Regions from separate parts of the Streptococcus vestibularis genome, predicted to be linked through region 2. Evidence: predicted binding sites of a transcription regulator. Region 2 holds the regulator's gene; the other holds the start of a gene.
The links. Region 2 encodes NrdR, which represses ribonucleotide reductase genes. Its sites were predicted from a motif close to ACACNATATATNGTGT; they were not measured.

Region 1 (16,720 bases), 870 kb from region 2:
CAATGGCAAGACCTCCTTAAAGAAAAAGGAATCACTACAGAAACTGCCATTCAAAAAGAACTCTTTGCACCAATCACTGAAGGAGACAATGTCCTAGGTATCAGTCCAACTGGAACAGGTAAGACCCTAGCCTACCTTCTCCCACTTCTTCTCTCTCTTAAGCCCCAAAAAGCTCAGCAACTGCTTATCCTAGCACCTAACTCTGAACTTGCTGGACAAATTTTTGATGTAACCAAACAGTGGGCTGAGCCACTAGGACTCACTGCACAGCTCTTCCTTTCTGGCTCTAGTCAAAAGCGACAAATTGAACGCCTGAAGAAAGGACCGGAAATTCTCATCGGAACCCCTGGCCGTGTCTTTGAGCTGATTAAACTTAAAAAAATCAAGATGATGAACGTCAATACTATCGTCCTCGATGAATTTGATGAGCTTCTCAGTGATAGCCAATACCACTTTGTGACAAAAATCAGCCACCATGTTCCTCGTGATCATCAAATGATCTATATTTCAGCAACCAACAAAATTGACGATCAAGATCTTATCGAAAATACTATCGTTTATGACCTGTCTGATCAGAAACTAGACACCATTAAACATTATTATATCAGTGTTGATAAACGTAACCGTGTCGAACTTCTCCGTAAGTTCTCCAATATTCCTGATTTCCGTGGCCTTGTCTTTTTCAACAGTCTTTCTGACCTTGGGGCTACTGAAGAGCGCCTCCAATTTAACGGAGCTTCAGCGGTATCATTGGCTAGTGACATCAACGTCAAATTCCGTAAGGTTATCTTGGAAAAATTCAAGAACCATGAAATTTCACTCTTATTAGGGACTGATCTCTTAGCACGTGGTATTGATATTGAAAACCTTGAAGTGGTCATCAACTTCGATATTCCTCGAGATCGTGAAGCCTACACTCACCGTGCAGGACGTACTGGTCGTATGGGAAATGAAGGGAGTGTCATCAGCTTGGTAACCCATCCAGAAGATCTCAAAAAACTTAAAAAATTCGCTAAAGTTTCAGAAATAGTTCTTAAAAATCAAGAACTTCACGAAAAATAAGGCATGACAAAAGCACTTCAGAATCAACTGAAGTGCTTTTAACATATGCAGATTAAGCTTTTTTACCAAAGTCCTCAATCATTTGTTCCATTTCCTCACGACTTGGAGTAGTCAACATATAGAGGTAGTCACCTTGCAACTCTGCAAAGGCAGCTGGCATGATTTTCTTAACTTTGAGTTGTTTACGATACTTGTCGAAAAGTTCTTCTTCTGAATAAGCATAATAAGAACTTGCACGACGTGAAGTCGCTAAACAATAAAGTGGTTCAAAGTGAGATCCAGGGAATGGATCACCAGCAACGATATCTGCATAGCCCTTGTACAAATCGATAGAGTGGGCATAGTTATATACATCAATCGTGAAACCACCGGCAGGGCGATTATTGTACTCAATAGCAATATAATCATCACCATCACGGAAAAATTCAATATGGAAGAAACGTTCCTTCATACCGAATTCTTTGACAATGGCTTCACCATACTTACGCAATTTAGGATCCATTTCCTTAAGAACATAGTAAGAATTATCCATCTTGTAAATCATCAAGTCAAGTGGAGTGTGAGCATAATCAAAGGTAGTTGAAAATACGATATTACCATTTCTATCAACCAAACCATCAAAAGTACAGATTTCACTTGAATTTACAAATTTTTCAAAGAAATAAACGGTTTCACGGTCCCATTCAGCCTTGAAATGATTGATATCATCTTCTGTTTCGAGTTTGAAAGTTGCAGCTGCACCAACCCCATTATCTGGCTTAGCAATCATTGGAAGACCAATTTCTTTCACAGCTTTATCCACATCTTCGTCAGTTTTAATGACAGCACCAGGTACAACTGGCACTCCAGCTTTTTGGAAAAGTTTCTTCATTTCAGACTTAAATTTAGTCTTCTTAAGGTCTTCTGGCTTAGCACCAAAAACATTGAACTGTTCACGAAGTGCCGCATCCAATTCCAACCAGTATTCATTATGAGATTCGATACGGTCGATTGGACCATGTTTGTAGAAAAGAAAGGCTACCGCACGTTTAACTTCATCTAAATTTTCCAAATTGTCTACACGGAAGTACTCAGTCAAAGCATCTTTCAAAGATTGATCCAACTGTTCATAAGGCTCTTGACCAATACCAAGAACTGTGATTCCCTTATTAGCAAGTTCGACTGTAAACTGTTGGAAGTTTTGTGGATAGTATGGTGAAATAACAAGATAATTCATTAGTGATTCCTCTTTGATAGTTATTTAGATAGCTTAGATACGATATTATAGGTTCATATTATCAAGGAAATAAGGCATTTGTTTGCGCCACCATTCCCAATCGTGAGCAACATCGTGGCCCCACTCAGAGAACCAAGCTGGAATATTCTTTTGTTCAAAAGCTTCCTTAAGTTTGTAATAAGAAGGAAGACCATCTTGTTCCCAGGCACCAAGACCTGTACACACAACAATTTCAGCTTGACGATAACGATCAATAAACCAACCATCATTTTGATTCCAAATATAATCTGATGGTGAATTTTGGTAAATAGCCTCATCTCCTCCAAACTCTCCAACAAAGAAACGAGCATCATAAACACCACTAAGTGCCACTACTTTATTGAAAACATCAGGATGTTGCAAGAAGAAATTAAGAGCATGGTAAGCACCCATTGAACAACCTGTTGTCATCATTGGATCAAACCAACCAGTTTTATGTTTGATATATGGAATAGCTTCTTCAATAACATAACGTTCATAAGCACGATGCATTTCAGCACGATCGTGTGGATTTTTCCAATCGCAAAGCCAACTTTCACTATCTACACTTGAAAGTGTAAAGAATTGTAAGCGTCCTTCTTCAATAAAACGTGCACAGGCATCAATCATACCAAAATCATAGTATTCGTTATGGCTACCACCTGATGAGGCAAAAACCACGATAGGGATACCAGCGTGCCCATAACGGTTAACATACATTTCACGATTAAGCTGACCACTCCAGTGGCTAAGATGTTCGGTATTCATATTTTAATTCCTTTTCCTTTATTACAATTTTAATAGTTATGGCAAGGATGACTATTCCCAGTTTTCAGCGAAAAAGCGAAGACAGTCAGGTAGATTCTCGGCCCAGGCCTCCTCATTATGTTCAGCTCCAGATTGAATGTGAATCTTGATATTCTCCAAATCAACCCCACGATCAATCAAATCATGATAATATCTCAGAGACGAATCAATATAAGCCTGCTTAATATTACCAGCCATCAAAGTTTTGTCTGTATCATCAGCTTCTTCTGTGCCTACATAGATATAGACACGTTGATTAGCATCTAGATCTTGACGGGATATATATCGATCAAAGGCCTCCTGATGCAACCAGTTGGCTGAAGAAAATACCCCTAAACAGCCAATTTGATCCTTGTAATCAAGCCCCATAAACTGAGTGATATTACCACCAAGAGAAGATCCAATCATGGCAGTATGTTGTCGGTCTGGAAGTGTGCGGTATTCCTTATCAATAAAGGGTTTTACCACATCCATAACGAACTCAGCATACTCTACGCCCTTACCGCCAAACTGCACACCTGGGATATTAGATTCTTGATACTTCCATGCAGAATACTCGTTCATACGGGCAGGACCATCATTATCAATGGCTACAACAATCATACGCGAAATATCAGGGTTACGCTTGATTGTTGGGATAATCTTCCAAGAATAGCCAGAAAATGACTCCTTACTATAAAGAACATTCTGACCATCATGAAAATACACGACAGGGTAGGAACGATCTGTATCTGTTTCATAGTTTTTAGGTAGAAGAACACGCACACGACGAAGTTTACCAGTGTAAGGCACTTCTAACTCATGCGTCTTCATCACCAAATAAAAATAAGATTTATTCATTGTCAGAAAACTCACTCTATTCAAAATTTTATTCTATTATACCAAATTTTTACAAAAAAAGAGCCTTATAACTAAGGCCCTCTTTACTTTTTACAATTATTGACTGACTTAACGCTTAGTAGTTTGTAACATCAAATACTGTTGATTTCACACGAGTCATAGCTTCGATAGAGTATTTCACACCCTGAGTTCCGGCACCAGATCCTTTAACACCAAGGAATGGGAAGTTATCTGTACCACGTTGTGTTTTATTGTTGATGTGAACTGTACCAACTTCAAGTTGCTCAGCAATTGCGAATGCACGTGGGTAGTCTTGTGTGAAGACAGCACCTTGAAGTCCAAATTCAGATTCGTTAGAAATCTTGATTGCCTCTTCAACTGAAGATACACGGATGAATGGCAATACTGGACCAAATGGTTCTTCCCAAGCAAGACGCATATCAGTTGTTACATGGTCAAAGACTACTGGGTAAATAAGGTTACCTTCACGTTTCAATTCAGTTTTAGCAGTAGCACCTTGTTCAACTGCATCATCAATCAAACCTTGTACGAAGTCAGCTGCTTTTGTATCGATAAGTGGTGTAACGCTTGCGCTTTCTTCAGGCATACCAACAGTGATATTACCTACCAAAGCAGTTACTTTTTCTACCAATTCATCTGCAACGCTATCCATTACAAGGACACGTTTGATAGCTGTACAACGTTGACCTGAATAGTCAAAGGCACCAGCCACAATGTTTTTAGCAGTCAAGTCAAGATCAGCATCTTCAAGAACGATAGCGGCATCTTTACCACCAAGTTCAAGCATGATTGGACGCATTGCTGCCAAACGACCGATGTTTTCACCGACTGGAGTCGAACCTGTAAAGTTGATAAAGTCAACTGCTTTGTGTTCAACGATGTAATCACCAATAACTGAACCACGTCCTGTGATAGAGTTCAAGACACCAGCAGGGATACCAGCTTCAACGAACGCTTCTACCAAAAGAAGCCCTGAGATAGAACCTTGTGTTGGTGGTTTGAAGGCAACAACGTCACCAGCGATCAAGGCAGGAGCAATTTTAGAACCAGCCAAGTTTACTGGGTAGTTAAATGGTGAGATAGCAAGTACAAGACCTACTGGTTCGCGACGAACAACAGCAATTTTTTTCTTGCTACCAGCATCAAAAGCACCACCTTCAAGTACTTCACCTTCCAAACGCAAACCTTCTTCAGCTGCATAGTGGATAATTTCAGCAGTACGAACAACTTCACCAATTGCAGATTTCAAACCTTTTGAAATTTCTTTAGAAAGAACTTGTCCAATTTTTTCTGCATCACGTTCCAAGATATCAGCTGCTTTATGAAGATAAGCTGCACGTTCAGCATATGAAAGCGCACGCCATGCTGGGAGTGCTGCTTTAGCTGCTGCGTAGACTTCGTCTACTTCAGCTTGGCTCATAGCTGGAACTGACCCAAGTTCCTCACCGTTTGCAGGTGCGTAGATAGTAATTGAATTTTCAGATGTTTTCCACTCACCATTGACATAGTTTTTGTATTGTTTAGCCAAGATAGTAACTCCTTTTATCTATTATAAGACCTATTTTATCACTTTTTTAGAAATATTCCAACATTTAAATGAGAATTATTCAGAAAATTTTGACAAAAAATACTAAAAATTATTAACCTAGGTTAGCCGTATTTTACTCCTAACTAAAGAATGAGTCAATTATTTTGTCTCTGTTTAGATATAAAAAAAGTGAAAGCTCAAGCCTCCACTTTTTTTGATTAATCTACGTTAACATATTCTTTTGAAAGTTCAAGAACTTCTTCCATTGTTGAACATTCAGTAAGGGCACGGTTAGCGTATTCTTCCATTTTAGCTGTGTCAAGTTTCTTCATCAAGCTACGTGTACGAAGGACAGATGTCGCTGACATTGAGAACTCATCCAAGCCCATTCCGACAAGAAGTGGAACAGCAGTTTGGTCACCGGCCATTTCACCACACATACCAGCCCATTTACCTTCAGCGTGAGCCGCCTTAATAACGTTGTTAATCAAGCGAAGGATTGATGGGTTATATGGTTGGTAAAGGTATGAAACTTGTTCATTCATACGGTCAGCAGCCATAGTGTATTGGATAAGGTCGTTTGTACCAATTGAGAAGAAATCAACTTCCTTAGCAAATTGATCAGCAAGCATTGCTGCAGCTGGGATTTCAATCATGATACCTACTTCGATGTCGTCTGCAACGGCAACACCTTCAGCAACTAATTTAGCTTTTTCTTCTTCAAGAATACCTTTAGCAGTACGGAACTCAGTCAACAAAGCAACCATTGGGAACATAATACGCAATTTACCGTGAACAGATGCACGAAGCAAGGCACGTAATTGAGTACGGAACATTTGGTTACCAGTTTCAGAGATAGAAATACGTAATGCACGGTAACCCAAGAATGGATTCATTTCTTTAGGAAGGTCAAAGTAAGGAAGTTCTTTATCCCCACCGATGTCCATTGTACGAACAACAACAGGTTTACCATTCATACCTTCAAGAACTGCTTTATATGCTTCATATTGGTCTTCTTCAGTTGGGAAGTCTTGAGAATCCATATACAAGAATTCTGTACGATAAAGACCAACTGCTTCTGCACCATTATCGTTAACACCTTCAACGTCTTTAGGTGTACCGATGTTTGCTGCTAACTCGAAGTGTTTTCCATCAGCAGTAACTGTTTGAGCATCTTTAAGTTGAGCCCATTCTGCCTTTTGTTTAGCGTAAGCTTCACCAGCCGCCTTAAACTCAGCAATTTGTTCTTCAGTTGGATTAATAACAACTTCACCAGTAATACCTGAAACCGCTAAAATGTCACCATCTTTAACAAGTTCAGTTATGTTGTTTGTTCCAAGAACTGCTGCGATTTCAAGTGTACGAGCCATAATTGCAGAGTGACTAGTACGTCCACCGATATTAGTAACAAAAGCTTTTACAAATTTTTTGTTCAACTGAGCTGTATCAGATGGAGTCAAGTCATGAGCAACAACGATTGATTCTTCATCGATTGTTGCTGGATTTGGCAATTTCTTACCAAGCAAGTTTGCAAGCACACGTTTAGTAACGTCACGAATATCCGCTGCACGTTCTTGCATGTATGGGTTATCTTCCATACCTTCAAAGATCGCGATAAACATGTTAGTTACTTCTGTCAAAGCAGCTTCGGCATTGACTTGTTTAGCACGGATAGTTTCTTTGATTTGACCAGTCATTTCTGGGTCAGCAAGGACCATCAAATGAGCATCAAAAACGGCTGCGGCCTCTTCACCAAGGCTTTCAACTGCTTTTTCACGGATAACAGAAAGCTCGTCTTGCGACGCCGCTAGAGCAGCATCTAGACGAGCCTCTTCTGCACTTGTATCTTCAACTGTAACAGTTTCAAATGACAAGTCCGGTTGAACAAGCAGATATGCCTTAGCAACTGCAACACCATCAGATGCCGCGATTCCTTTAAGCATTTCTGTCATATTTTTATGCCAATCCTTCTTTTGTCATTGTTTCTGCGATTGCTGAGATTGCATCATCAGCGTCAGCACCTTCTGCAGAAATAGTTACGTCAGCACCTTGACCAACACCAAGACTCATAACACCCATGATAGATTTAAGGTTAACTGCTTTACCTTTATAGTCAAGAGTGATATCTGAAGCAAATTTACTTGCTGTTTGAACAAGCAAAGTAGCTGGACGTGCGTGAATACCAGTTTCTGCAACAATGTGGAAATCTTTAGAAGCCATAATGGACTCTCCTTCTTAATTTGGAATATTTGAGTTATCAATGATAACCCTTACAATTTAGAATTATAACATAGCTGTTTGATATTATCAAGGTTAAAACGCACTTTCTACAAGTTTTTCAAAAGACTGTCTCTCATTTTACTGCTCATTTTCATTTTTTAAAACATAAGCAAATACTAGTCTTTAGTTATTTACAACATTTTCAGAAAATGTCTTTCATAGTGTTTTCAACCATTAATTTTCATTTTTGAGCAAAAACAATCACATAATTGAAAGAATTTGATTACTAAAAGCACTCGTTGAATATTCTTGTTTCCCAAATGCTAAGTCAGCTGTAAAGATATCATCTTTAAATGTCTCCTCAATAGCACTTTTAATCAGTTGAGCTGCTTCAGACCAACCGATATATTCTAGAAGCATGCAGCCAGATAATAGAACTGAGCAAGGATTAGCCTTATCTTGATTCGCAATATCCGGAGCTGTTCCATGTGTTGCTTCAAAAATTGCATGACCTGTTTGATAGTTAATATTGGCTCCAGGGGAGATTCCGATACCACCAACCTGAGCAGCTAGTGCATCACTGGCATAATCACCATTCAAGTTGGTTAATGCAACAACATCAAATTTTTCTGGATTCAAAAGAATCTGTTGTAAAAAGTTATCCGCGATTATATCGTTAATCTCTAAACGACCATCCATCAATTCTTCTTTATAGTCTTCCTGAGCCACTTCATAACCCCATTTACGGAAGCCACCTTCTGTGAATTTTTGAATATTCCCTTTATGAACCAATGTCACTTTCTTTAGATTGTTTTTGAGAGCATAGTCGATAGCCGAGCGAATGAGACGTTTACTTCCTTCTATTGAAATTGGCTTGATTCCGATACTACTTGATTCTGGGAAGCGAATTTTACTAACATTCATCTCTGTCTGGAGAAACTCAATCACGCGCTTGACATCTGTCGTTCCTGCTTCCCATTCAATTCCCGCATAAATATCCTCAGTATTCTCACGGAAGATAGTAATATTTGTTTTTTCTGGTTCTTTAAGTGGACTTGCTACTCCGTCAAAGTAACGAACAGGTCTAACACAAGCGTAGAGATCAAGTTCTTGACGTAAAGCTACATTTAAAGAACGAATACCACCACCTACTGGCGTCTCAAGCGGTCCCTTAATAGCTACTAAACTTTCTCGAATAGCCTCCAAGGTTTCTTTCGGCAACCACTCGCCTGTTTTGTCATAAGCCTTCTTACCGGCTAGAAGCTCTTGCCACTCAATATGACGATTTCCTTCATAGGCTACTTCTACTGCTTTATCAAAGATTGCTTGGGCATTCTTCCAGATATCATGTCCAACACCATCCCCTTCAATAAAAGGGATAATTGGATGATCAGAAACTTGAAGCTGTCCATTTTTCATTACGATTTTTTCTGCCATATAGCTTTCCTCCCTAGCGTTTTTCTAAAGGAATATACGTCATATTTTCTTGTCCGATGTACTGCGAGCGTGGACGAATCAATTTGTTATTTTTTTGTTGCTCTTGAATATGAGCAATCCAGCCGGCAACCCGACTCATAGCAAAGATGAGTGTAAAGATATCACTATCAATTCCTAGAGTATGATATACAGTGGCTGAATAGAAGTCCACATTGGGAATTAATCCCTTCTTTTCTTTCATGAACTCTTCAATTTCTTGAGACATATTAAAGAATTCTTCATTCTCAGTACCCTCTGTCAACTTTTTAGCCATATCTCTTAAGAAAATTTCACGAGGATCCTGTTTCTTGTATACACGGTGTCCAAATCCCATAATTTTCTCTTTAGAGTCAAGCTTTTCCTGCAAGTAAGCATTAACATCACCGGATTCACGGATTTCTTTAAGCATATCAAAGACGCGTTCATTAGCTCCACCATGCAGGGGACCTTTTAGAGCACCAATAGCTGTTGTAACACAAGAATAGATATCTGTCAGAGTCGAGGCACAAACACGCGCTGCAAAAGTTGAAGCATTCAACTCATGGTCAGCATGTAGAATTAAGGCCTTATTCATAGCCTCAACTTCAATTTCAGAAGGTTCAACACCATTCAGCATGTAGAGAAAATTAGCCGCAAAGCCTAAATCCTTCCGTGGTTTAAGGGGCATTTTACCAGTACGTAAGCGTGCAAAAGTCGTAATAATTGTAGGCAATTTAGCCATCAATTCAATACTTTGCTGATAAATTGCCTCCATGGATCTTTCCTCAGCATCCACATTGTAAACTCCAAGAAGGGAGACTGTTGAACGTAAAACACTCATTGGGTGCAAATGTGGCCGAGATTGGATAAGAATGCATTGCTCTACAGCATCAGAAATATCATAGTTCTTACGCAACTCAGCTTCAAAATACTTGAGTTCCATTTGCGTAGGAAGATGCCCATTCCACAAGAGATAAATCACTTCCTCAAAAGACGCTTTATTATCCATAAACTCAGAAATATCATATCCTGAATACGATAAATGATCATCAATGATAGATGAAATCCTAGTATTACAGGCAATCATATCCTTAAGTCCATTAATTTCAACTGTTGTCATATTAGGCTCCCTTCAATTTTTTTCTTACAACCATTGGCAAGATACCACCATTTTTATAGTAGCGAATATCGGCATCTGCATCAAAGCGTACCAAGGCTTTAAAGGTTTTGGTTTGTTCAGGTGTTGAAGCTGTAACGGTGATAACATCATGCACACCTGGATTTTCTGAAAGGTCAAAGCTAAAGGTCTCATGTCCTGTCAATCCAAGACTTTCAGCATTTTCTCCTTCCATAAATTGTACCGGCAAAATTCCCATCATGACTAGATTTGAACGGTGAATACGCTCAAAACTCTCAGCAAGCACTACTTTTACACCAAGGAGATTTGCCCCTTTGGCTGCCCAGTCACGACTTGAGCCCATCCCATAATCTTTACCAGCAATTACAAGCGTATCTCGATTAGCTTCTTTATATTTCATAGCAGCATCATATATAGGAAGAATGTCACCATCATATTTAGTATATCCACCAATTTTTCCTTCTGCCAACTCATTCTTGATACGAATATTAGCAAAAGTTCCTCGCATCATGACTTCATGGTTTCCACGACGACTACCATAAGAATTAAATTCTTGGTAATCTACACCATTTTCAGACAAATAGACTGCCGCAGGACTATTTCTAGCAATATTACCAGCTGGAGAAATATGGTCTGTTGTAACCGTATCTCCAAATTTAGCCAATACCTTCAAATTATTCAATGGTTTGATGGTCAAATCATCTCCTAAAGCATCAAAGTAAGGTGGGTTTTGAATATAGGTAGACTTCTGATTCCATTTATAATTTTGTCTATGTTCAGTTGGAATCGCATTCCACTTCTCACTGTCAGAGAAGACACTAGCATATTCGTCTCGGAAAAGTTGACGGGTTACGTATTTATCAACATAAGCTTCAATTTCATCACGTGATGGCATAATATCTTCTAGATAGACAGCTTGCCCATTGTCATCAAAACCTAAAGGCTCCGTTGTCAAATCAATATTAGTATTACCAGCCAAAGCATAGGCAACAACCAATGGTGGGCTAGCCAAGAAATTTGCTTTAACAAGTGGATTAATACGCCCTTCAAAGTTACGATTTCCTGACAAAACGGCACTCGCTAGTAAGTCCTTGTCTACAATAGCTTTAGCTACCTCAGGACGTAAATCTCCCGAGTTACCAATACACGTCGTACAACCGTAACCTACCAAATTGAAGCCAAGCTTATCTAAGTAGCTTTGCAAGCCTGAAGCTTTGAGATAACCTGTAACGACTTTAGATCCAGGCGCCAAAGAGGTCTTGACTGTTGGAGAGACTTCGAGTCCCTTCTCAACAGCTTTTTTGGCTAAAAGACCGGCTGCCATAAGGACGTAAGGATTTGAGGTATTGGTACATGATGTAATCGCTGCTATGGCCACATGACCTGTTTGAATTGTTTCTGAATGATCCTCAAAATCAACTTTTGCAGTTTTTTCTAACTCTTCATTATCCAAACCAAAGCCACGCACACCTGCTTCTCGTACCACTGCATCCTGAAATTCTTGCTTAGCATCGGATAAGAGAATCAAATCCTGTGGACGTTTAGGACCTGAGATTGAAGGTTTAATGGTTGACAAATCAATTTCAACAATCTTAGTATACTTGACTTCTTTACTTGGGTCATAAAAAAGATGATTGGCTTTTGTGTAGGCTTCGGTGACCTGGATATGTTCCTCATCACGGTTAGTTAAACGCATGTAGTTAAGGGTTTCGTCATCAATAGGAAAATAACCACAAGTTGCCCCATATTCTGGTGCCATATTAGCCACTGTAGCACGATCAGCTAGAGATAGGTTCTTTAAGCCAGAACCAAAATACTCTACAAATTTACCAACAACATTTTCAGAACGAAGTACCTGAGTAACCTTGAGAGCCAAGTCTGTTGCCGTAGCAATTTTAGGCAGTTCACCTGTTAAATGTACACCAATAACCTCTGGAATAGGGAAATAGGAAGCTTCGCCTAGCATAGCTGCCTCAGCTTCAATTCCACCGACACCCCAACCCAGAACACCAATACCATTAATCATAGTTGTATGACTATCTGTACCAAACATAGAGTCAGGATATAGTAGCCCATTTTTTTCAATAATGACATCACTCAGAAATTCAATATTAACCTGGTGAATAATACCGGTAGCTGGTGGAACCGCACGGTAATTTTCAAAAGACTGTTCGGCCCATTTAAGAAATTCGTAGCGCTCATTGTTACGTTTAAATTCTAGATTGATATTATCTTCAAGCGCTGTATCACATCCATATGAATCAACTTGAACAGAGTGGTCAATAACCAAATCTACTGGAATCTCTGGATTAATAAGTTCTGCTTTACCACCATTAGACACTATAGCATCCCGCATTGAGGCCAAGTCAACGACAACAGGAACCCCTGTGAAATCTTGTAAAATGACGCGACTTGGTTTAAATGGTACTTCAGAAATTGTTGGAAAATTCGGAAATTTTATTAGATCAGAAATGTGAGATTCCTTGACATCAGCACCATCTTTTTTTCGGAGTAGACTTTCAAGTAGTATTCGAATGCTATAAGGTAGTTCTCCGACCTTGACATCATAAGATTTTGCTGCTTTTTCGAGATCATAAAAAGAGAATGTCTTACCATTTACAGTTAGATTTGAACAGTATTCTTGCATACTTGAACCTCCATTAGTTAAAAAATTTCCTTTATTCTACACTGTTTTTTTTGAAAAAACAAATAGAATCGGCATTTTGATGTCATGTTTTATTACATATTCAGTCAGTTGTTGGAATTTTAGCAATTTCTATAAACAAATTTGATTTAATTTAAGAAACTAAAAAAAGCCTTTAAAACACAAGATATAGGGTTGTGTTTCAATACTAAACACAAAATATTGTATTCCCTTAAGATATTTAGCTTGATTTTTCCCAATATTTTGGGTATTCTATTAAAGTCGAAAAAGTGACTCCTAGTCACTTAAAATCTTTAAAAAAGGAGTATTTGCAATGGCAAAGATTACATTGTTTTCTAAAAACAACTGCATGCAGTGCAAAATGACTAAAAAATTCTTGGAAAAGGAAGGTGCTGATTTCGAAGAAATCAACATTGATGAACAACCAGAAAAAATCGATTACGTAAAAAGTCTTGGTTTCACTGCTGCTCCAGTTATTGAAGCAGGCGATAGCGTCTTTTCAGGTTTTCAACCGGCTAAACTTAAAGAAATCCTTTAATTATCAAGTTTTTATATAGAAAGGAACTTGTTTGCTTAGTTTAATATGTTAACCTTAATCTACCTTTAAACTAAGCCTGGTATCTGTATTATGTCTTTAAAAAATCTTGGCGATGTTTCTTACTTCCGCCTCAACAATGAAATTAACCGTCCTGTAAACGGTCAAATTCCTTTGCATAAGGATAAAGAAGCGCTTCGTGCCTTCTTCCTTGAAAATGTTAAGCCAAATTCAATGGTATTCAACAGCATCACAGATAAAATTAATTATTTGATTGAAAACGACTATATTGAGTCTGAATTCATCGGTAAATACGAACCTGCTTTCATCGAAAAGTTGTCTGCAGACATTCATACTCAAAAATTCCGCTTCCAATCTTTCATGGCAGCCTACAAGTTCTACCAACAATATGCCCTCAAAACAAACGATGGCGAGTCTTACCTCGAAAGTATTGAAGATCGCGTTCTTTTCAACGCCCTTTACTTTGCTGATGGTGATGAAAGCCTTGCTAGTGACCTTGCTAACGAAATGATTCACCAACGTTACCAACCTGCTACTCCTTCATTTCTAAATGCTGGACGTAGCCGTCGTGGTGAACTCGTGTCATGTTTCCTTATTCAAGTAACGGACGACATGAATTCTATCGGTCGTTCTATTAACTCAGCTCTCCAATTATCACGTATTGGTGGAGGGGTAGGTATTAGCCTATCTAACCTACGTGAAGCTGGTGCTCCTATCAAAGGATATGCTGGTGCTGCTTCTGGAGTTGTCCCAGTTATGAAGCTTTTTGAAGACAGTTTCTCTTACTCAAACCAACTTGGCCAACGTCAAGGTGCTGGTGTTGTTTACCTGGATGTTTTCCACCCAGATATTCTTGCCTTCCTTTCTACTAAGAAAGAGAATGCTGATGAGAAGGTGCGTGTTAAGACACTGTCACTTGGTGTTACAGTTCCAGATAAATTCTACGAGTTGGCACGTAATAATGAAGATATGTACCTCTTCAGCCCTTACTCAGTCGAAAAAGAGTATGGTAAACCATATAACTACATTGATATTACAGCTATGTATGATGAGTTGGTTGCCAATCCCAATATTACAAAAACCAAGATTAATGCACGTGAGCTAGAAACTGAAATTTCTAAACTCCAACAAGAATCAGGTTATCCATATATTGTCAATGTTGATACAGCCAATCGATACAACCCAATTGATGGTAAGATCGTCATGTCCAACCTTTGTTCTGAAATTCTCCAAGTTCAAACACCAAGTGAACTTAACGATGCACAAGAGTTTGTCAAACTCGGTACAGATATTTCATGTAACCTTGGATCTACTAATATCCTGAACATGATGACTTCACCTGACTTTGGTCGTTCCATTAAGGCTATGACACGTGCGCTTACTTTTGTTACAGACAGCTCAAGTATTGATGCTGTACCATCTATCAAAAATGGTAACCAACAAGCTCATACTTTTGGTTTGGGAGCTATGGGGCTTCACTCTTACCTTGCTAAACACCATATCGAGTATGGTAGCCCTGAATCTGTTGAATTCACTAATATCTACTTCATGCTTATGAACTACTGGACTTTAGTTGAATCTAACAATATTGCCCGTGAACGTCAAGAAACCTTTGTCGGCTTTGAGAATTCAAAATATGCTGACGGTTCTTACTTTGATAAATACGTTACAGGCCAATACGTTCCTAAATCTGACCGTATCAAAGAACTTTTCGAAGGCCACTTCATCCCACAAGCCAAAGATTGGGAAGAACTACGTGAACTCGTTAAGAAAGATGGTCTCTACCATCAAAACCGTTTGGCTGTTGCGCCAAATGGCTCAATCTCTTACATTAACGACTGTTCTGCTTCTATTCATCCAATCACACAACGTATTGAAGAACGTCAAGAGAAGAAAATCGGAAAAATTTACTACCCAGCCAACAGCCTTTCAACAGACACTATTCCTTTCTACACTTCAGCCTACGACATGGACATGCGTAAAGTTATCGACGTCTATGCCGCTGCGACTGAACACGTTGATCAAGGTTTGTCATTAACTCTATTCTTGCGTAGTGAGTTGCCTAAAGAAATTTACGAATGGAAAACGGAAAATAAACAAACAACTCGTGACCTTTCTATCCTTCGTAACTACGCCTTTAACAAAGGAATCAAGTCAATCTACTACATCCGTACTTACACAGATGACGGTGAAGAAGTTGGCTCTAACCAGTGTGAAAGCTGTGTCATCTAAGATAGTGATTTGAGACTAACAACTTCACTACTCTTATTTATAAAATGCATAAAAAGGTCGGTTCGCCGACTTTTTTAATAGATAAACTCAAAAAACTATATCATGATTTTTAATTATGATAAAATAGAAATGATATCAATAAAGAAAGAGGTTTCTAATGGAAACTTACTATAAAGCCATTAACTGGAATGAAATCGAAGATGCGATTGATAAATCTACCTGGGAAAAATTAACTGAACAATTTTGGTTAGATACTCGTATCCCCCTTTCAAATGACCTTGATGACTGGCGTAAACTTTCAGCTAAAGAAAAAGATTTAGTTGGAAAAGTTTTCGGCGGTTTGACCTTGCTAGATACCATGCAATCTCAAACGGGTGTTGAAGCCATTCGAGCAGACGTTCGTACACCACATGAAGAAGCTGTCTTGAACAACATTCAGTTTATGGAATCTGTTCACGCAAAATCTTACTCTTCTATTTTCTCAACTTTGAATACTAAATCAGAAATTGAGGAAATTTTTGAGTGGACAAATAGCAACAAGTACTTGCAAACTAAAGCAAAAATCATTAATGATATCTATGAAAACGGAACGCCACTTCAGAAAAAAGTTGCTTCAACTTATCTTGAAACCTTCCTTTTCTATTCAGGCTTCTTCACTCCACTCTATTATCTTGGTAATAATAAGCTAGCTAACGTCGCTGAAATTATCAAACTCATTATCCGTGACGAATCTGTTCACGGTACCTATATTGGCTATAAGTTCCAACTAGGATTCAACGAATTACCTGAAGAAGAGCAAGAGAGTTTCCGTGAATGGATGTATGATCTCCTCTATCAATTGTATGAAAATGAAGAACTCTACACTAAATCTCTTTATGACGGTGTTGGATGGACTGAAGAAGTAATGACATTCCTTCGCTATAACGCCAATAAGGCATTGATGAATTTAGGACAAGATCCTC
Region 2 (16,720 bases):
TATTATGTAAGTACGGTAGGACTTAATGAAGCCACAATTAAGAAATATATTCAGGAACAAGAGAAGCATGATATCGCTTTGGATAAATTAAGCGTGAAAGAATATGAAAATCCCTTTAGGGATAACGGTAAGTAATGCGAATGCCTCTTTGAGAGGCTTGTGACGAGTCAAAAGCAATAAGGCTTGAACAAAGTGAAAGCCAGCGTCTTTAGGCGCTGGCTGGTATTATGGGCTTATAGCCCTTGATCAAACCACCCGTTAGACGGGTGGTTATGATTTTAGAGGGAAACATAGGTAAAGGCTATAACTAGCTCAAGAATTTGTCATCTTTAAAATATCTATAAAATGTGATAAAATAAACGTCTCTAATAGAAAAAGGTGAGATATTTATGACTAATAACCTATTAGTACTTCAATCGGATTTTGGTTTGGTTGATGGTGCTGTTTCGGCCATGATTGGTGTGGCCCTTCAGGAAGAAGCGAGTTTGGGAGTTCATCACCTGACACATGATATTACTCCCTACAACACTTTTGAGGCTTCTTATCGTCTGTTTCAGACCGTTGAATACTGGCCAGAGGGGACAACCTTTGTTTCGGTAGTTGATCCGGGTGTAGGTTCCTCACGTAAAAGTGTGGTTGCCTTAACAAAGACAGGGCAATATATCGTCACACCAGATAACGGAACACTTTCTTATATCAAGAAGGTTGTTGGTATCGTGGCTGTTCGTGAGATTTCCGAGGTTGAGAATCGTCGTAGTAACACAGAGCTTTCCTATACCTTCCATGGTCGTGATGTTTATGCCTATACAGGTGCCAAATTAGCTTCTGGTCATATCAGTTTTGAAGAAGTTGGTCCTGAGTTACCTGTGGACAAAATTTTAGAACTTCCAGTGGTTGAAACCATCATAGAGGATAATTTGGTTCGTGGGGCGATTGACATTTTGGATGTCCGTTTCGGCTCTCTTTGGACCTCTATCACACGTGATGACTTTTACGCGTTGGAACCAAACTTTGGTGATCGATTCGAAGTAACCATCTTTAACAATGATATGTTGGTCTACCAAAACCAAGTTACCTATGGGAAATCTTTTGCGGATGTTCGTATTGGTCAGCCAATTATTTATATCAATTCCCTCTATCGTGTTGGCTTAGCCATTAACCAAGGGTCTTTTGCTAAGGCTTATAATGTTGGTGTAGGTTCTAACTGGCACATTGAAATCAAACGTTTAGGAGATTAAAGTAAGATTATGAAAAATAATTCAATTCGTACAGTAGTTGCGACAGGTATTGGTGCAGCACTCTTTATTATCATTGGTATGTTTGTTAATATCCCTATTTTTGGGAATACTAGCATCCAACTTCAGTATGCTGTTCAAGCCCTATTCTCAGTGATTTATGGGCCTATTACAGGTTTCTTTATGGGCTTTATTGGCCATGCGCTTAAAGATGGCATCCAATACGGAAATATCTCATGGGCTTGGGTACTTGCAAGTGCTATTACAGGACTTGTAATTGGTCTATTCAACAAAAAATATGATGTGACAACTGGCAAGTTTTCTTTGATGAGTATGATTTGGTTTAACCTAGCACAAGCATTGGCCCTCCTTATTGCCTATGGTATTGTTACCCCTATTGGTGATAGACTCCAATTTGCACAAGCCTGGTCATACCTTTATGCACAAAGTTTTGTAGCTGGCGTAGCTAACTTTATTACAATTGCAATTGGAGGAACACTCCTTCTTGCAATCTATGCTAGATCACGTACACAATCTGGTAGTCTTACCAAAGATTAGCATGACTTATAGGAGAGTGGGACTGTCAGTTTGTTTTGATACCTCCTCTCTTTTTTAGTAGAAATATGGATAAATACATTAGTTTTAATCACTTTACATTTCAATATGATGCACAAGCAGAAGCGACGCTTAAAGATATCAGCTTTGATATTGCCAAGGGCGAAAAAGTCCTAATCTTAGGTCCTTCTGGTAGTGGAAAGTCGACCCTAGCTCAGTGTCTTAATGGTATCATACCGAATATTCATAAAGGTCAGGCAAAAGGCCAGGTAAGGATAGATGGTCAGGATATTTTCAATCAATCTATCTATGATAAGTCACAGTCGGTATCTACGGTATTGCAGGATCCAGATGGTCAGTTTATTGGCCTAACAGTAGCCGAGGATTTGGCTTTTGCTTTGGAGAATGATTGTGCTGATCAAAGTGAGATGAAAGATAAGGTAGCCCTCTGGGCTGAGCGTCTAGACTTAACCTCTCTTTTGAATCACCGCCCTCAAGATTTATCAGGTGGCCAAAAGCAACGAGTCAGTTTAGCTGGTGTCTTGATTGATGAGAGTCCTATTCTTCTATTTGATGAGCCTCTAGCAAATTTAGATCCTAAATCAGGACAGGGAACCATTGACCTCATTGATAAGATTCACGAGGAGGTAGGAGCTACGACGATTATTATTGAGCATCGTCTAGAAGATGTCCTTTATCGTCCCGTTGACCGCATTTTACTGGTCAATAAAGGAGAGCTCCTCTTTAACGGTAGGCCAGATGAGCTTTTATCGAGTACACTTTTGTTGGAAAATGGGATTCGAGACCCCCTGTATCTGACGGTTTTACGTCAGTTGGGATTTGATACAACTAGAGCACAAAATCTTAGCCAACTAGATGCTTTGGATTTGTCTGGATTAGGTATCCCAGATAGCGTTTTGAGAGATAAAACGGAAACTTCGACCGATTCTATTTTGAAGGTTGAGGGGCTTAGCGTTTCCTATGGAGATAATCCAGCAGTCATAGAGGATATGTCCTTTAGCTTGAAGAAAGGAGAGCGACTAGCGATTGTCGGTAAAAATGGGGCTGGGAAGTCGACGCTTGCTAAGGCTCTATGTGGTTTTGTCCCTAGTCAAGGGCAATTAATTTACAAGGGTCGGGATATTAGTCAGGATAGCATTGCCGAGCGTTCAGAACGTATAGGCTTTGTTTTGCAAAACCCAAATCAGATGATTAGCCAAACTATGATTTTTGATGAGGTGGCTCTTGGTTTGCGCTTGCGAGGAATTGAAGAGACTGAGGTTGAAGAGCGTGTTCATGAGGTCCTGAAGACTTGTGGCCTCTATAGTTTTCGTAAATGGCCCATTTCTGCGCTTTCCTTTGGTCAGAAAAAGCGCGTGACCATTGCATCTATCTTGGTTTTGAAACCTGAAATCATTATCTTGGATGAGCCAACGGCTGGTCAAGATTACAAGACTTACACGGATATCATGAATTTCTTGGACAGTCTTCAGAAGCAAGGTCATACCATTGTGATGATTACTCATGATATGCAGCTCATGTTGGAATATAGCGATCGTTGTATCGTTGTACTTGAAGGTAAAATCATTGCAGATGATAATCCTGTTACCATTCTCAATCAGAAGGATCTACTTGAGTCAGCCAATCTCAAGCAGACATCTCTTTATAGCTTAGGTCAGAAGTTGTTATGTGATCCAGTAAAAGTAACCCAGTATTATATAGAAAAAGGAGGGCCTTATGTCTAATCGTTTAATAGGTTATCAACCAGGTCGAGGTTTCCTCTATGATTTGTCTGGGGCGAGTAAGATGTTATTCTTTATCTTGGTTTCAGTTGCTTGTATGGCTACCTATGATCCACGCTTTATCCTAGCAGTAGGCCTACTTTCGATTTATCTCTTTAACTTGGCCAACATTTGTTGGAGAGATATTTCTTTTGTTGTGAAGATCATTGGCTCGATTGCCCTTTTTAATCTACTTATGGTCTATCTTTTCGCACCTAGTTATGGTGAAGAAATTTATGGAGCTAAGACAGTTCTGATTGAAGGATGGGGGCGTTTCTATTTAACCAGTCAGGAGCTCTTTTATCTTGCAAATCTTTTGCTTAAGTATTTTTCAACAGTCCCTCTTGCCATTCTTTTTCTTATGACGACCCATCCCAGTCAGTTTGCGGCTAGTCTTAATCAGATTGGTATTCCCTACAAATTTGCTTACTCCGTCAGTTTGACCTTGCGTTATATTCCAGATATTCAAGAAGAATTCTTTACTATTCGTAAGGCTCAAGAAGCGCGTGGTTTGGATTTGTCACAAAAGGCGGGACTGGTCAAACGTATTCGTGGGAATCTACAAATCGTTCTCCCTCTGATTTTTTCGTCACTCGAACGTATTGATACTGTATCGACGGCTATGGAATTACGCCGATTTGGTCAATACAAAAAACGTACATGGTATGTGCACAAATCCTTGACTAAACAAGATTATCTTGTAATCGTATCAGCTACTCTTTTATTGGGAATTAGTCTGGAGTTGATTTATCTTAACCATGGGCGTTTTTACAATCCATGGATTTGAAGTTGTCTTTCAGTGAGTTCTAAATAAACGAAAGAGTTCTGAGATGTCTATAGCATCCTCAGAGCTTTTTTAGTTTTTTATTCCCAATTTTTGAACGATATTTATATGAAATTTTCAATAAAGTACTTTATTGTGAAAACGTTTCTGTGATATAATTAAGGGAGTATTGATATAACTAAAAGAGTCTTGATATTATTAAGGAGGAAATTATGTCTAACCTTTCAGTAAATGCTATCCGTTTTCTAGGGGTAGATGCGATTAACCAAGCTAACTCTGGTCACCCTGGTGTGGTAATGGGTGCAGCACCAATGGGTTACACTTTGTTTACTAAGCAAATTCATGTCAATCCTGAAGTTCCAAATTGGATTAATCGTGACCGTTTTGTTTTGTCGGCAGGTCATGGTTCAATGCTTCTTTATGCGCTCCTTCATTTGTCAGGATTTAAAGATTTGAGTATTGAAGAGCTTAAACAATTCCGTCAATGGGGTTCTAAGACACCTGGTCACCCAGAATTTGGTCATACAGTTGGTGTAGATGCTACCTCAGGTCCACTTGGGCAAGGTATTGCTACAGCTGTTGGTATGGCACAAGCGGAGCGTTTCTTGGCTTCTCGTTACAACAAGGAAGGTTTCCCAATCTTTGACCATTATACTTATGTTATTGCGGGGGATGGTTGCTTTATGGAAGGCGTTTCTGGCGAAGCGTCATCTTATGCTGGTCTTCAAAAATTGGATAAATTGATTGTCTTGTACGATTCAAATGATATCAACCTTGACGGTGAAACTAAAGATTCATTTACTGAAGACGTACGTGCACGTTATGAAGCCTATGGTTGGAATACTGAGTTTGTTCAAGATGGAACGGATGTTGAAGCTATCAATGCTGCTATTGAAAGTGCAAAAGCAAGTGGTAAACCATCTTTGATTGAGGTTAAGACTGTTATTGGTCATGGTGCTCCTAATAAACAAGGAACCAACGGTGTTCACGGTGCTCCTCTTGGACCAGATGAAACAGCAGCTGCAAGAGAAAACTTGGGTTGGAACTATGCTCCATTTGAAGTTCCAAAAGAAGTTTATGCTGATTTCAAGGAAAATACAGTTGATCGTGGTCGTCAGGCCTATGACGCTTGGATTGCTTTGGTAGATGAGTACAAACAATCTTACCCAGAACTTGGTGCTGAACTTGAACGCATTCTTGAAGGTAAGGATGCAGTTGAATTCCAAGCTTCAGACTTTCCAGCTCTTGAAAATGGTTATTCACAAGCAACTCGTAATTCAAGTCAAGATGCTTTGAATGTTATTGCTGATAAAGTGCCAACATTCCTAGGTGGTTCTGCGGATTTGGCTCACTCAAATATGACTTACATTAAATCTGACGGTCTACAAGATGATGCACATCGTCTTAACCGTAACATTCAATTTGGTGTACGTGAGTTTACGATGGGAACAGTCTTGAATGGTATGTCTCTCCATGGTGGACTTCGTGTTTACGGTGGTACCTTCTTCGTATTCTCAGACTATGTAAAAGCAGCAGTTCGTTTGTCTGCACTTCAAGGACTTCCAGTTACTTATGTCTTTACTCACGACTCTATTGCAGTCGGTGAAGATGGACCGACTCATGAACCAATCGAACATCTAGCTGGACTTCGTGCTATTCCAAACCTTAATGTTTATCGTCCGGCAGATGCGCGTGAAACACAAGCTGCATGGTATCAAGCTGTAACTTCTAAATCAACACCTACGGCGCTTGTTTTGACACGTCAAAACTTGACTGTTGAAGAAGGAACAGATTTTGATAAAGTCTCAAAAGGTGCTTATGTTGTTCATGAAACAGCAGCAGATTTTGATACTATTCTCCTTGCTTCTGGTTCAGAAGTAAATCTTGCAGTAGCATCAGCAAAAGCTTTGGAATCAGAAGGTTACAAAGTTCGTGTTGTGAGTGTTCCATCAACAGATGTCTTTGATGCACAAGATCAAGCCTACAAAGAGGAAGTTCTTCCAAATGCAGTTCGTCGTCGTGTAGCAATCGAAATGGCAGCAAGTCTACCATGGTATAAATATGTTGGTTTAGACGGTGCTGTGATTGGAATTGATACATTTGGTGCCTCAGCTCCAGCTGCTAAAATTATTGAAGAATATGGCTTTACAGTAGAAAATGTCGTTGAAACAGTAAAAGGTATGAACTAAGATAGTTTGAATTCTTAGACAAAAAAACATTGGTTGTAAGGACCAATGTTTTTTGTCTAATGAAGAAAGGGTACCTAGGGCTGTTAACGATGTATTTGAGACACTGGGTGGCCCAATCTATCATGGTGCAGACTGTCATTTCTCTAACTACTTTGCAAAACATGGTAAGGACTTTGATATTGAAGTAGCTATCAATAACTATCTAGGTATTCAAGAAATGTTAGTCTATCTAAGTCATTTTATTTCAAATATCCTAAATAATCGAATTTTTCTAGTGTTCGATTGTCAGCGACTACTAGAATAATTCCTTCGGTAGGTAGTTTATTTGTTGGGTCAAAGTGAGTGTTTAACCTACCATTTTCCTCATCTCTAAAACCAATAACGTTGACATTATAAGTTTGTCTTAGATTTAAAGTATGCAAGGACTTTCCGGCCCATTCATTAGGGATTTTCAACTCAATTAAAGCCACATCATCCTCTAAATGAAAAACATTTGATATATTATAGCGGAGGATATTTGAAGCCAATTCTTTTGCTGTGCTACGTTCAGGGGTGATTACCCAGTTAGCACCCATTCCGTAAAGGACTTCCTCATAATTGTTATTCGTAGCTTTGGCGATAATATTTGTGATACCAAGTTTTTTACATTGTAGGAGCGCTAGCGCAGACGATTCTAGGTGTTCTCCAGTTGCAATAATGACTGAGTCGCAAGTATCGATACCAGCAGAACGTAGAAATTCAATGTCAGTAATGTCCCCAACAGCAGCCTTAGTCACCTGATCAGCAAGGGAATCAATTGTTGTAGAGTTGTTGTCCAAGGCGATGACATCTTGTCCAAAAGAGGAGAGTTCGGTTGCAATTGTTTGTCCAAAAATTCCTAAACCGAGGACCCCAATAATTTGTGTTTTCATATAAAATCCTTTCAGAATATTGTCAATTAATAAAATAGTTTAGCCGACTGAAATGTCAGTTGGGGCATAAGAAACATGTTTTTCTTTTTTTGTCATCAAGCTCAAGAGAACAGTAATAGGTCCGACACGACCAATGAACATCAGAGCCATGATAACGAAGCGTCCTAGGGTATTTAGATTAGGGGTCAAATCCATTGAAACACCAACGGTCGCAATGGCTGACACACTCTCAAAAAGTAGGCCTAGTGGTGAGAGAGTAGGATTAGTTTCCAGCAAAATAACATAGCCGACAAAGAGCATCGTTAGGAAAAAGAGTATAACTGTGAATGCTTGCAAAATGGTTTTATTAGATATAATACGGTTTCGAAAAACAACGCTCGAGTTACCAGACAGCTCTGACTTAAAAAGTAGGAACATGATAGAGGCAGTTGTCACCTTGATACCACCCGCAGTTCCTCCAGGACCACCCCCAATAATCATCTGAATCATAAAAAGAAGATTTGTAGAAAAATCAGCATTGGTATAGGAAATAGTCGCAAAACCAGCGGTACGCATGGTTACAGTCTGAAAGAAACTTACCAGAAGTTGCTGCCAGACATTGAGAGTACCGATGGTTTTAGAGTTATCCATTTCCAGCAACCAAGCAAGTAGTGTTCCTCCTAATAGGAGACAACCTGTACTTATAAGCACAAGACGGCTTTGATTACTGAAAGGTCTCCAAGCTAATTTCCAATTCCTTGGACGATCTTTAATATAACGTCTCATTAGTTGAATCAAATCAATCCAAACTGCAAATCCCAAGCTTCCAGACATGATGAGAAAAGCTACAGCAAGGTTAATGGTTGGATTGGTTGAATAATCCTGTAAACTGTTAGAACCTAAGTTATCAAATCCAGCATTACAAAAGGCAGAGACAGCTAGAAAGAGACTATTAAAAATGCCATGACCAAGTCCAAAACGAGGAATGAAATCAGTCATAATCACAAGTGATGCCATAGCTTCAATAGAAAAAGTTATTTTATAGACCTTAAAAAGATAAGACTTCAAATCTTTTTGGCTATCCCTACTAAGTGCGGATTGAAGGAGATCTTGATCGCTCAGTCCTAATTTATTTTTAAGGGTATAGGTACTAAAGGCTACAAGAGAGACTAGTCCAAGTCCTCCCGTCTGCATGAGAAGCATAGAGAGAATTTGACCAAGACCATTGTAAGCCTTACTGACCGGGACAACAGAAAGTCCAGTTACACAGACCATTGACACAGTATTGAAGAGATGGTCTAGGTAGCTTGTTTCTGGACTGTTAACATAGTGGCTTATGGGAAGGCTAAGTAAAATACTCCCCACTATGATGACAAAGACAAAGCTGAGCACAAGCTTTTGCGTGACAGAAAGACGATTGATCAATGAAAACCTCCGAGTTATCATAAGAATAAATAATAATCCAAGAAGCAAGAAACATCCTTGGATAAACGTTATAACGGCTTTTTGTTAGGCATCCCAGCACGACGTGGGTACTTATTTGGGGTTTCTTTTTTCTTATTGACAATGGTGATATTACGTCCATCCCCATTTGGCAGTTTATAGTTCTCGTTGAGAACAGGCTTGGCAAAAAGCAAGTTCAAGGCATTTTTAGCATTGGCTAGCTCTTCGTCAGCTGCTGCAGCTTTAAGTGCAATAAGCTGCCCACCCACTTTTAAGAAAGGAATGGTCAATTCTGAGAGAACCTGCATGCGTGCAACAGCACGGGCAGTTACAATATCAAACTGAGCACGGAAGGCCTTGTCTTGTCCAAAATCCTCTGCACGTCCATGATAGAAGTGAACACCGCTGAGATCAAGTTCATCGGCCAAGAGATTAAGGAAATTGATGCGTTTATTAAGAGAGTCAATGATAGTCACATCAAGTTCAGGACAAAGGATTTTCATAGGGAGACTTGGAAATCCAGCTCCAGCTCCGATATCGAGAAGTCGAATAGTCTGATTTTTAATATGTCCTTGGAGAACAGGAGCTAGGGAATCGTAGAAATGTTTGAGGTAGACCTCGTCTCTTTCTGTGATTGCAGTAAGGTTGATCTTTTCGTTCCATTCTACCAAGAGCTCAAAGTAGCGTTGGAATTGGTCTTTTTGTTTTTGGCCGAGATCGAACCCCAGTTCTTTCAGAGCCTTGTAAAAATCTTCAGGTGTCATTTTATATTCCTTTTATCTAGTTTCAATGCCCCTATTTTACCATAATTAATTTCTTTCATCTAATGGCAAAAGATTGTTTAAGATTAAGTAAGAACCAGTTTTTAATAAGCTGCTAAAAAAATTCCTAAGTTTAAAATTATGTAATATTAAAGATGTTATTTTCTCTTTAAAATCTGATATAATGTTAATTAAGTCTAAAATCATAATTACTCGCTTTAATGAAAAGTGAATATAGGGGATTATGGTCTTGTGGATTGAAAATAGATCCCTATGGGAAAATTTAATTTGAGGATTAAAAATGATTTATCTTTCAGAAGTTAGAAAGTCTCCAGAAGGGCTAGCCTTTAATGAAGCACCTTCTTTGTTGGAGTCAATTAAAGAACGCTATGACCAAGTTTTAAATCTTGAACAACTTCAAGCAAGTGGTCATGTAGTCTATGATAATGGCTTATATCTTTTAGATTATCAACTTAGCTATGATATTACTTTGCCATCTAGCCGTTCACTTGAGCCTACGACACTTGGGTTTAATTACCCAGTCTCGGAAACCTTTATACAAGAGGCTGATGCTGCTCTTCAAAAGGAATTAGTCGAAGAAAATCTAGTTCTTATCTTGGATGGCGATACTATTAACCTTAATGAGAGTATTTTAGATAATATTCTTCTTAATATTCCTTTGAGAGTGCTGACACCTGAAGAGGAATCAGGACAAATTTCGCTCTCAGGTAATGATTGGGAAGTCTTGTCAGAAGAGGATTTTGAAGCTCTTAAACAAGAGAAGAAAGAGGCAAGTAATCCTTTTGCTCAATTGAATGGACTATTTGATGACAATTGATTCAAAAAAAACAAACTAAAAATGTTTGACAATTTTAAAATTCTATATTATTCTATCATTATAAGCTAATTTTCGGATTTTTTCATTGGGTAAATCTAAATACTTTTTGGGAAAATGGAAGTCAAAAAATTTTTTATGAAAGTGGTAAATAGTTATTATGAGCAAACGCATTTTGATTGTTGAAGATGAGAGAAACCTTGCTCGTTTTGTCTCTCTTGAACTTCAACACGAAGGATATGACGTTGTGACAGCAGACAACGGACGCGAAGGACTTGAAATGGCACTTGAGAAAGATTTCGATCTTATTCTCTTGGACCTTATGTTGCCTGAGATGGACGGTTTCGAAGTGACACGTCGTCTCCAACAAGAAAAAAATACTTATATTATGATGATGACAGCTCGCGACTCAATCATGGATATTGTTGCCGGTTTGGACCGTGGAGCTGATGACTATATTGTAAAACCATTTGCGATTGAAGAACTGTTGGCACGTATTCGTGCAACCTTCCGTCGCCAAGATATCGAAGCTACTAAGAATGCACCAGCTAAAGCGTCAACCTATCGCGATTTGAAATTGGATGTTCAAAACCGTGCAGTTGTTCGTGGTGATGAGGCGATTCCATTGACAAAACGTGAGTTTGATTTGTTGAACACACTTTTAAGCAATATGAACCAAGTAATGACTCGTGAGGAACTCTTGCTTCAAGTCTGGAAATATGATGACGTAATTGAAACAAACGTTGTAGATGTTTATATTCGTTACTTACGTGGGAAAATCGACATTCCAGGTAAGGAATCATACATTCAAACAGTACGAGGGATGGGTTACGTTATCCGTGAAAAATGAGTAAATTATTTGGTAAAGTAACTATTAGAAAAAAGTTGACCATAACAGCTGCTGTGGTCTTCTTTATTGTATTGTCGATGTTCACTCTGGTTGTTGTTCTCTCAGCCAATACGCTTCTTTTGCAACGTGAACGTCAAAATGTAAATAATACAATCTCAAAAGTTGTTACTTATATCGAAAAGGACTGGGACTCTGATGAAGAGTTGAGTCCAGAACCGCTTTTAGCGGCCCTTTATTCACCGAAAGATATCTATGGATCAATGATTAATGGAGTGCTTTCTGAAAAGCATTCCTTAGATGGTCAAGTTGCGGTTTCTAATAAATTATATTCCAATCAGTCTGTCTATGTTTATGACAAAAAGGGAACTTTTATCTTTACTTCTGAGGAGGATACAGACTCACCTCCAGGCATGTCTGAGGTCAATAAACTGAAGTCGGTTTCCTATAAAGGTAAACGTGGTTTCTTATTACAAGTTCCAATCTATGGCAAGGATAAGAAGACCATTGTTGGGTATGCTCAAGTTTTCCATGATTTGGAATTCTACTATGCGTTAAAAAAGCGTCTAATTTTTCTATTGATATTCCTTGAAGTAGGAATAACTGTCTTAGTTATTGCAGTAACTGTAGTTGTCTTGACATCTATTCTTCGTCCGATGAGGCAGTTGCACGAAACGATGGGTATTATTACAGATTCGCCAAGTGACTTGGAGCTTCGTTCTAAGATTGAGAGTCATGATGAGATTGGTGATTTGGCGGTTAACTTTAACCGTATGATGGATAAAATTCAAGAAAATAATCAGATGCAGATGCGTTTCTTGAGTGACGTCAGTCACGAATTACGTACTCCAATTGCAGTTATTAAGGGACATATGGACCTCTTGCAACGTTGGGGTAAAAATGATCCTGAAATCCTTGAAGAAAGTCTTGAAGCTGCAAGTCACGAAGCCAACCGTATGACGATTATGATTAACGATATGTTGGATTCTATTCGTGTTAAAGGGTCATTTGACAATCATAGAAATGATACATGTGATTTGAATTCTTCAATCCGTACGGTTATTGGGAATTTCCGTGTCCTACATGAAGACTACCAATTCTATCTCAATGATTTTGAGAGTTCAGAGCGTCCGGCACAGATTTACAGCCAGCATTTTGAACAGGTTATTACTATTTTGATTGATAATGCAGTCAAGTATTCGCCTGTTAATAAGGAAATCCAGGTTACTATCAAGGCTCTGGAAGATGAGATGTTAGTACAGGTACAGGATAATGGTGAGGGTATCTCCAAAGAAGATATTGAACATATCTTTGAACGCTTCTATCGTTCAGATAAGGCGCGTAACCGTACGACAACCCAATCTGGTGTGGGTATTGGCTTATCAATCCTCTATCAAATTGTGGAAGCTTATCGATGCCATATTGATGTCAGTTCAGAACTTGGTGTGGGTACACGTTTTGACCTCTACATTCCTTTTGCAGGGTCAGAAACTACGACACCTCAACTTGAGGATTAAGTCAATTTACAAGAGATTTATACTAATGCTCAATCATGAGCACGTCTAGTTAAAGACGTGCTTTTTATGTGTTTTTATGGTAAAATAGAGTACTGAATTTCGAAGATTGGTGGTGAAGTGCATGCGTTGTCCAAAATGTCAACATAATAAATCTAATGTTATCGATAGCCGTCAGGCAGAGGATGGAAATACTATTCGTCGTCGTCGAGAGTGTGATGCTTGTCATGCCCGTTTTACTACATTTGAGCGTGTGGAAGAAGTTCCACTTTTAGTTGTCAAAAAAGACGGTACTCGTGAACAATTCTCTCGAGATAAGATTTTCAATGGTATCTTGATGAGTGCTCAGAAGCGCCCAGTTTCAAGTGAGGATATTGAAAATGCCATCACCCGTATAGAGCAAAACATTCGCCGTAACCATGATGGAGAGGTTGATAGTGAAGTTATTGGGAATTTAGTCATGAAAGAACTAGCAGACCTTGATGAAATTACCTATGTCCGTTTTGCCAGCGTCTACCGTTCTTTCAAAGATGTTGATGAGATTGAAAAATTACTTCAAGAAATCACCAAGACTGTCCGTGCGAAAAAAGAGTCTAAAAAATGAGACCTATTGAAGAATTTGTCTATGTTGGCAATCAGGTTATCGTTCCCGATCAGGCAAGTTTGATGCGTTGCTATTATCCCATTATCGGGAGTGAGGGATACGCTCTCTACCAGTATTTCCTGGCTTTTTATGACAATGGTAATCACCGTCATAAGTTTGCGGCTATTCTGAATCATCTTAACTTTGGTATGCAGCCTCTTCAGGAATCCCTGGCGGTCCTGACAGCGGTAGATCTCTTGGCCTTTTACCAGTCACCTCAAGGGTTTTATGTTGTAGAGCTTAAGTCTCCCCTATCTATCGAGCAGTTTCTAAAGCATGCGGTCTATAGTTCACTTCTAGAGCAAAAAATTGGTGAACCAGCAGTAGATGCTTTAAAACCGACGAGTTTACATGGTTTACAAGATTTATCTAAACGTTTTTCGGATGTTTTTACTGATGAGCGTTTGGCTCAAAAGTCTGTTTCTGAAATTAAGCCTAAAAATTCATTTGATTTAAGTAGTTTCAGGAATCGTATGCAGGCTGATGGACTTGTATTTACAGATGAAAAGACAGATGTTCCAGAAATCTATAAATTGTCTGAAACCTATGACATGAATTGGTATGATACCTATCTCTTAGCTAAAAAGACAGCCGTGAACCACCAGATTATTGTTAAGCGTATGCAAGTGCAATTAGAGCAGGCTCAAGCTCAAAAATTGGGTAGTGATTCTGCATTGACGGAGACGGAGCAAAAGATTCTTAAAGCTGTTAAATCTGAAAAACCTGTTGATTACTTACAGAGTGCTAAGGGTCCAGGCGGGACTGTAACTAATTCTGAGAAGAAGATTCTCACGGATTTGGCACAAAGAGGCTTTATGGATGAGGTTATTAACCTCATGGTTGCCTACAGTTTGGGACGGACACGTTCAACAAATGTGAACCGAGAGTATATCTCTAAACTTGCCAACGATTTTGCCTTTAAGAAGATTGTTACTGCTGAACAAGGGCTTTTGGCTTTGCGTAGTGGTTACGACAAAAAATCACATCGGGCAAAAGATGATTCTAAGAGGAAAACAAATGTACCTAGCTGGAGTGATCCTGATTACGATAATCAAACCAGTCAGGCCGATCAAGCCAAGTTAGACGAAATTAGACGTCGGGCTTTGGCAAAACTAGAAAAAGGAAAGGAGTAGCCAATGGAAAGAGTTGGACAAACCCTCAACCGAACAGGGCATCATGGGTCTGGCAATGCAACAGATTTAACCAAGCAAATTTTGGCAGATCCAAGAGTGGCTAGCTTTATTCAAGAACATGGCTTAAGTCAGGACCAAATCAAGCGTAGTCTTCCAAAGTTCAATCAATTCTTGGTGGAATGCCGTAAGGTCAAAGAAGGTGATGTCACCTACATTGCCAAAGGGTATGAGCCGATTCTGACCATGAATGAAGGCTACGCTGATGTGACCTATAAGGAAACGCGTCAGCTTAAGGAGCAACAAGAACAACAGGCTATTTCTAAGCGGATTAACTTGGTGAGTTTGCCTCAGTCTTATCGCAAGATTACCTTTGCTGATATCGCGCTAGATGATGCCGCTCGTGTTGATACCTTTGAGACACTTATTGATTTTGTGGCTAATTACCCTAGTCCAGACCAGAAAGGTCTCTATATCTACGGGGATATGGGGGTTGGGAAATCCTTCATGTTGGCAGCTATGGCCCATGAGCTTTCAGAGACTAAGAAGGTTGCAACGACCATTATTCATTATCCATCTTTTGCTATTGATGTTAGAAATGGGATTAAGGACAATTCTGTGAAGGAACAAATTGATGCTGTCAAAGAAGCAGAAGTCCTAGTTTTAGATGATATTGGTGCAGAGCAATTCTCTTCTTGGATTAGGGATGATGTTTTGCAAGTCATTCTCCAGTATCGCATGATCGAGGAGCTACCAACCTTCTTCACATCCAACTATAGTTTTGCAGATTTAGAAGCTAAGCTATCCAATGGACGTCAAGGAGACGAGACTTGGCAGGCCAAACGTGTGATGGAACGTATTCGTTTTCTAGCTAAAGAGGTTCACTTGAAAGGTGTTAATCGCCGTTAAGGTGATCCTAATAATGATAAAGAACAAGCGTGTTTGCTTTCCTTGGTGGAAGTGAGACTGCTAAATGAAGAAAGGAATCCCTAATTTAATCAGGGACTTAAATATATGACATTACCTACAGTTGCTATCGTGGGTCGCCCAAATGTTGGGAAGTCGACCCTATTTAACCGAATTGCGGGTGAACGTATCTCCATCGTCGAAGACGTTGAAGGGGTAACACGTGACCGTATTTATACCTCTGCTGAGTGGCTTAACCGTCAATTTAGCTTGATTGATACAGGTGGTATCGATGATGTCGATGCTCCATTCATGGAACAGATTAAGCACCAAGCTGACATTGCCATGACTGAAGCTGATGTTATTGTCTTTGTCGTTTCAGGCAAGGAAGGCGTGACAGATGCGGATGAGTACGTTGCCCGTATTCTCTATAAGACCAACAAGCCAGTTATCTTGGCGGTAAATAAAGTGGATAACCCTGAAATGCGTGCAGATATCTATGATTTCTATTCTCTTGGGCTTGGCGATCCCTACCCAGTTTCATCTGTACACGGTATTGGTACGGGGGACGTTCTCGATGCTATCGTTGAAAATCTTCCAACAGAAGTTGAAGAGGAAAATCCAGATATCATCCGTTTCAGTTTGATTGGGCGTCCAAACGTCGGAAAATCAAGTTTGATTAACGCCATTTTAGGTGAGGACCGAGTGATTGCAAGTCCTATTGCTGGTACGACTCGTGATGCCATTGATACAAACTTTGTGGACAGTGACGGTCAAGAGTATACCATGATTGACACTGCTGGAATGCGTAAATCTGGTAAGGTTTATGAAAACACAGAAAAATACTCTGTAATGCGTTCTATGCGTGCCATTGACCGCTCTGATATTGTTCTTATGGTTATCAATGCCGAAGAAGGTATCCGTGAGTATGACAAGCGTATTGCTGGTTTTGCTCATGAAGCTGGTAAAGGGATTATCATTGTAGTTAACAAATGGGATACGATCAAGAAGGACAACCATACTGTTTCCAACTGGGAAGCAGATATCCGTGATCAGTTCCAATTCTTGAGCTATGCTCCAATTATCTTTGTATCGGCTGAGACGAAACAACGTCTTAACAAGTTGCCGGAGATGATTAAACGCATCAGTGAGAGTCAAAACCGTCGTATTTCATCGGCTGTCTTGAATGATGTTATCATGGATGCCA

Region 1: a site for NrdR is predicted at 13,162-13,177, ahead of EL076_RS06050 (redoxin NrdH). Genes of this name have one in related genera too.

The regions. Positions count from the first base shown of each region.
Region 1 is NZ_LR134275.1:1,167,852-1,184,571, forward strand. Features, by position in the region: gene EL076_RS06000 (DEAD/DEAH box helicase) at 1-1,062, shown strand, start outside; gene EL076_RS06005 (ATP-grasp domain-containing protein) at 1,115-2,278, opposite strand; gene EL076_RS06010 (esterase family protein) at 2,324-3,064, opposite strand; gene EL076_RS06015 (alpha/beta hydrolase) at 3,116-3,943, opposite strand; gene EL076_RS06020 (NADP-dependent glyceraldehyde-3-phosphate dehydrogenase) at 4,059-5,492, opposite strand; gene ptsP (phosphoenolpyruvate--protein phosphotransferase) at 5,711-7,444, opposite strand; gene EL076_RS06030 (phosphocarrier protein HPr) at 7,449-7,712, opposite strand; gene icd (NADP-dependent isocitrate dehydrogenase) at 7,974-9,149, opposite strand; gene EL076_RS06040 (citrate synthase) at 9,163-10,287, opposite strand; gene acnA (aconitate hydratase AcnA) at 10,289-12,952, opposite strand; gene EL076_RS06050 (redoxin NrdH) at 13,284-13,508, shown strand; gene nrdE (class 1b ribonucleoside-diphosphate reductase subunit alpha) at 13,599-15,758, shown strand; gene nrdF (class 1b ribonucleoside-diphosphate reductase subunit beta) at 15,916-16,720, shown strand, end outside.
Region 2 is NZ_LR134275.1:301,443-318,162, forward strand. Features, by position in the region: partial or broken gene tnpA (IS200/IS605 family transposase) at 1-135, shown strand, start outside; gene EL076_RS01670 (SAM hydrolase/SAM-dependent halogenase family protein) at 390-1,238, shown strand; gene EL076_RS01675 (ECF-type riboflavin transporter substrate-binding protein) at 1,248-1,793, shown strand; gene EL076_RS01680 (ABC transporter ATP-binding protein) at 1,859-3,535, shown strand; gene EL076_RS01685 (energy-coupling factor transporter transmembrane component T family protein) at 3,528-4,358, shown strand; gene tkt (transketolase) at 4,568-6,544, shown strand; partial or broken gene EL076_RS10180 (ascorbate 6-phosphate lactonase) at 6,597-6,767, shown strand; gene EL076_RS01700 (potassium channel family protein) at 6,784-7,455, opposite strand; gene EL076_RS01705 (TrkH family potassium uptake protein) at 7,495-8,859, opposite strand; gene rsmG (16S rRNA (guanine(527)-N(7))-methyltransferase RsmG) at 8,928-9,641, opposite strand; gene EL076_RS01715 (DUF177 domain-containing protein) at 9,940-10,476, shown strand; gene EL076_RS01720 (response regulator transcription factor) at 10,634-11,323, shown strand; gene EL076_RS01725 (HAMP domain-containing sensor histidine kinase) at 11,320-12,837, shown strand; gene nrdR (transcriptional regulator NrdR) at 12,959-13,438, shown strand; gene EL076_RS01735 (DnaD domain protein) at 13,435-14,610, shown strand; gene dnaI (primosomal protein DnaI) at 14,614-15,516, shown strand; gene der (ribosome biogenesis GTPase Der) at 15,622-16,720, shown strand, end outside.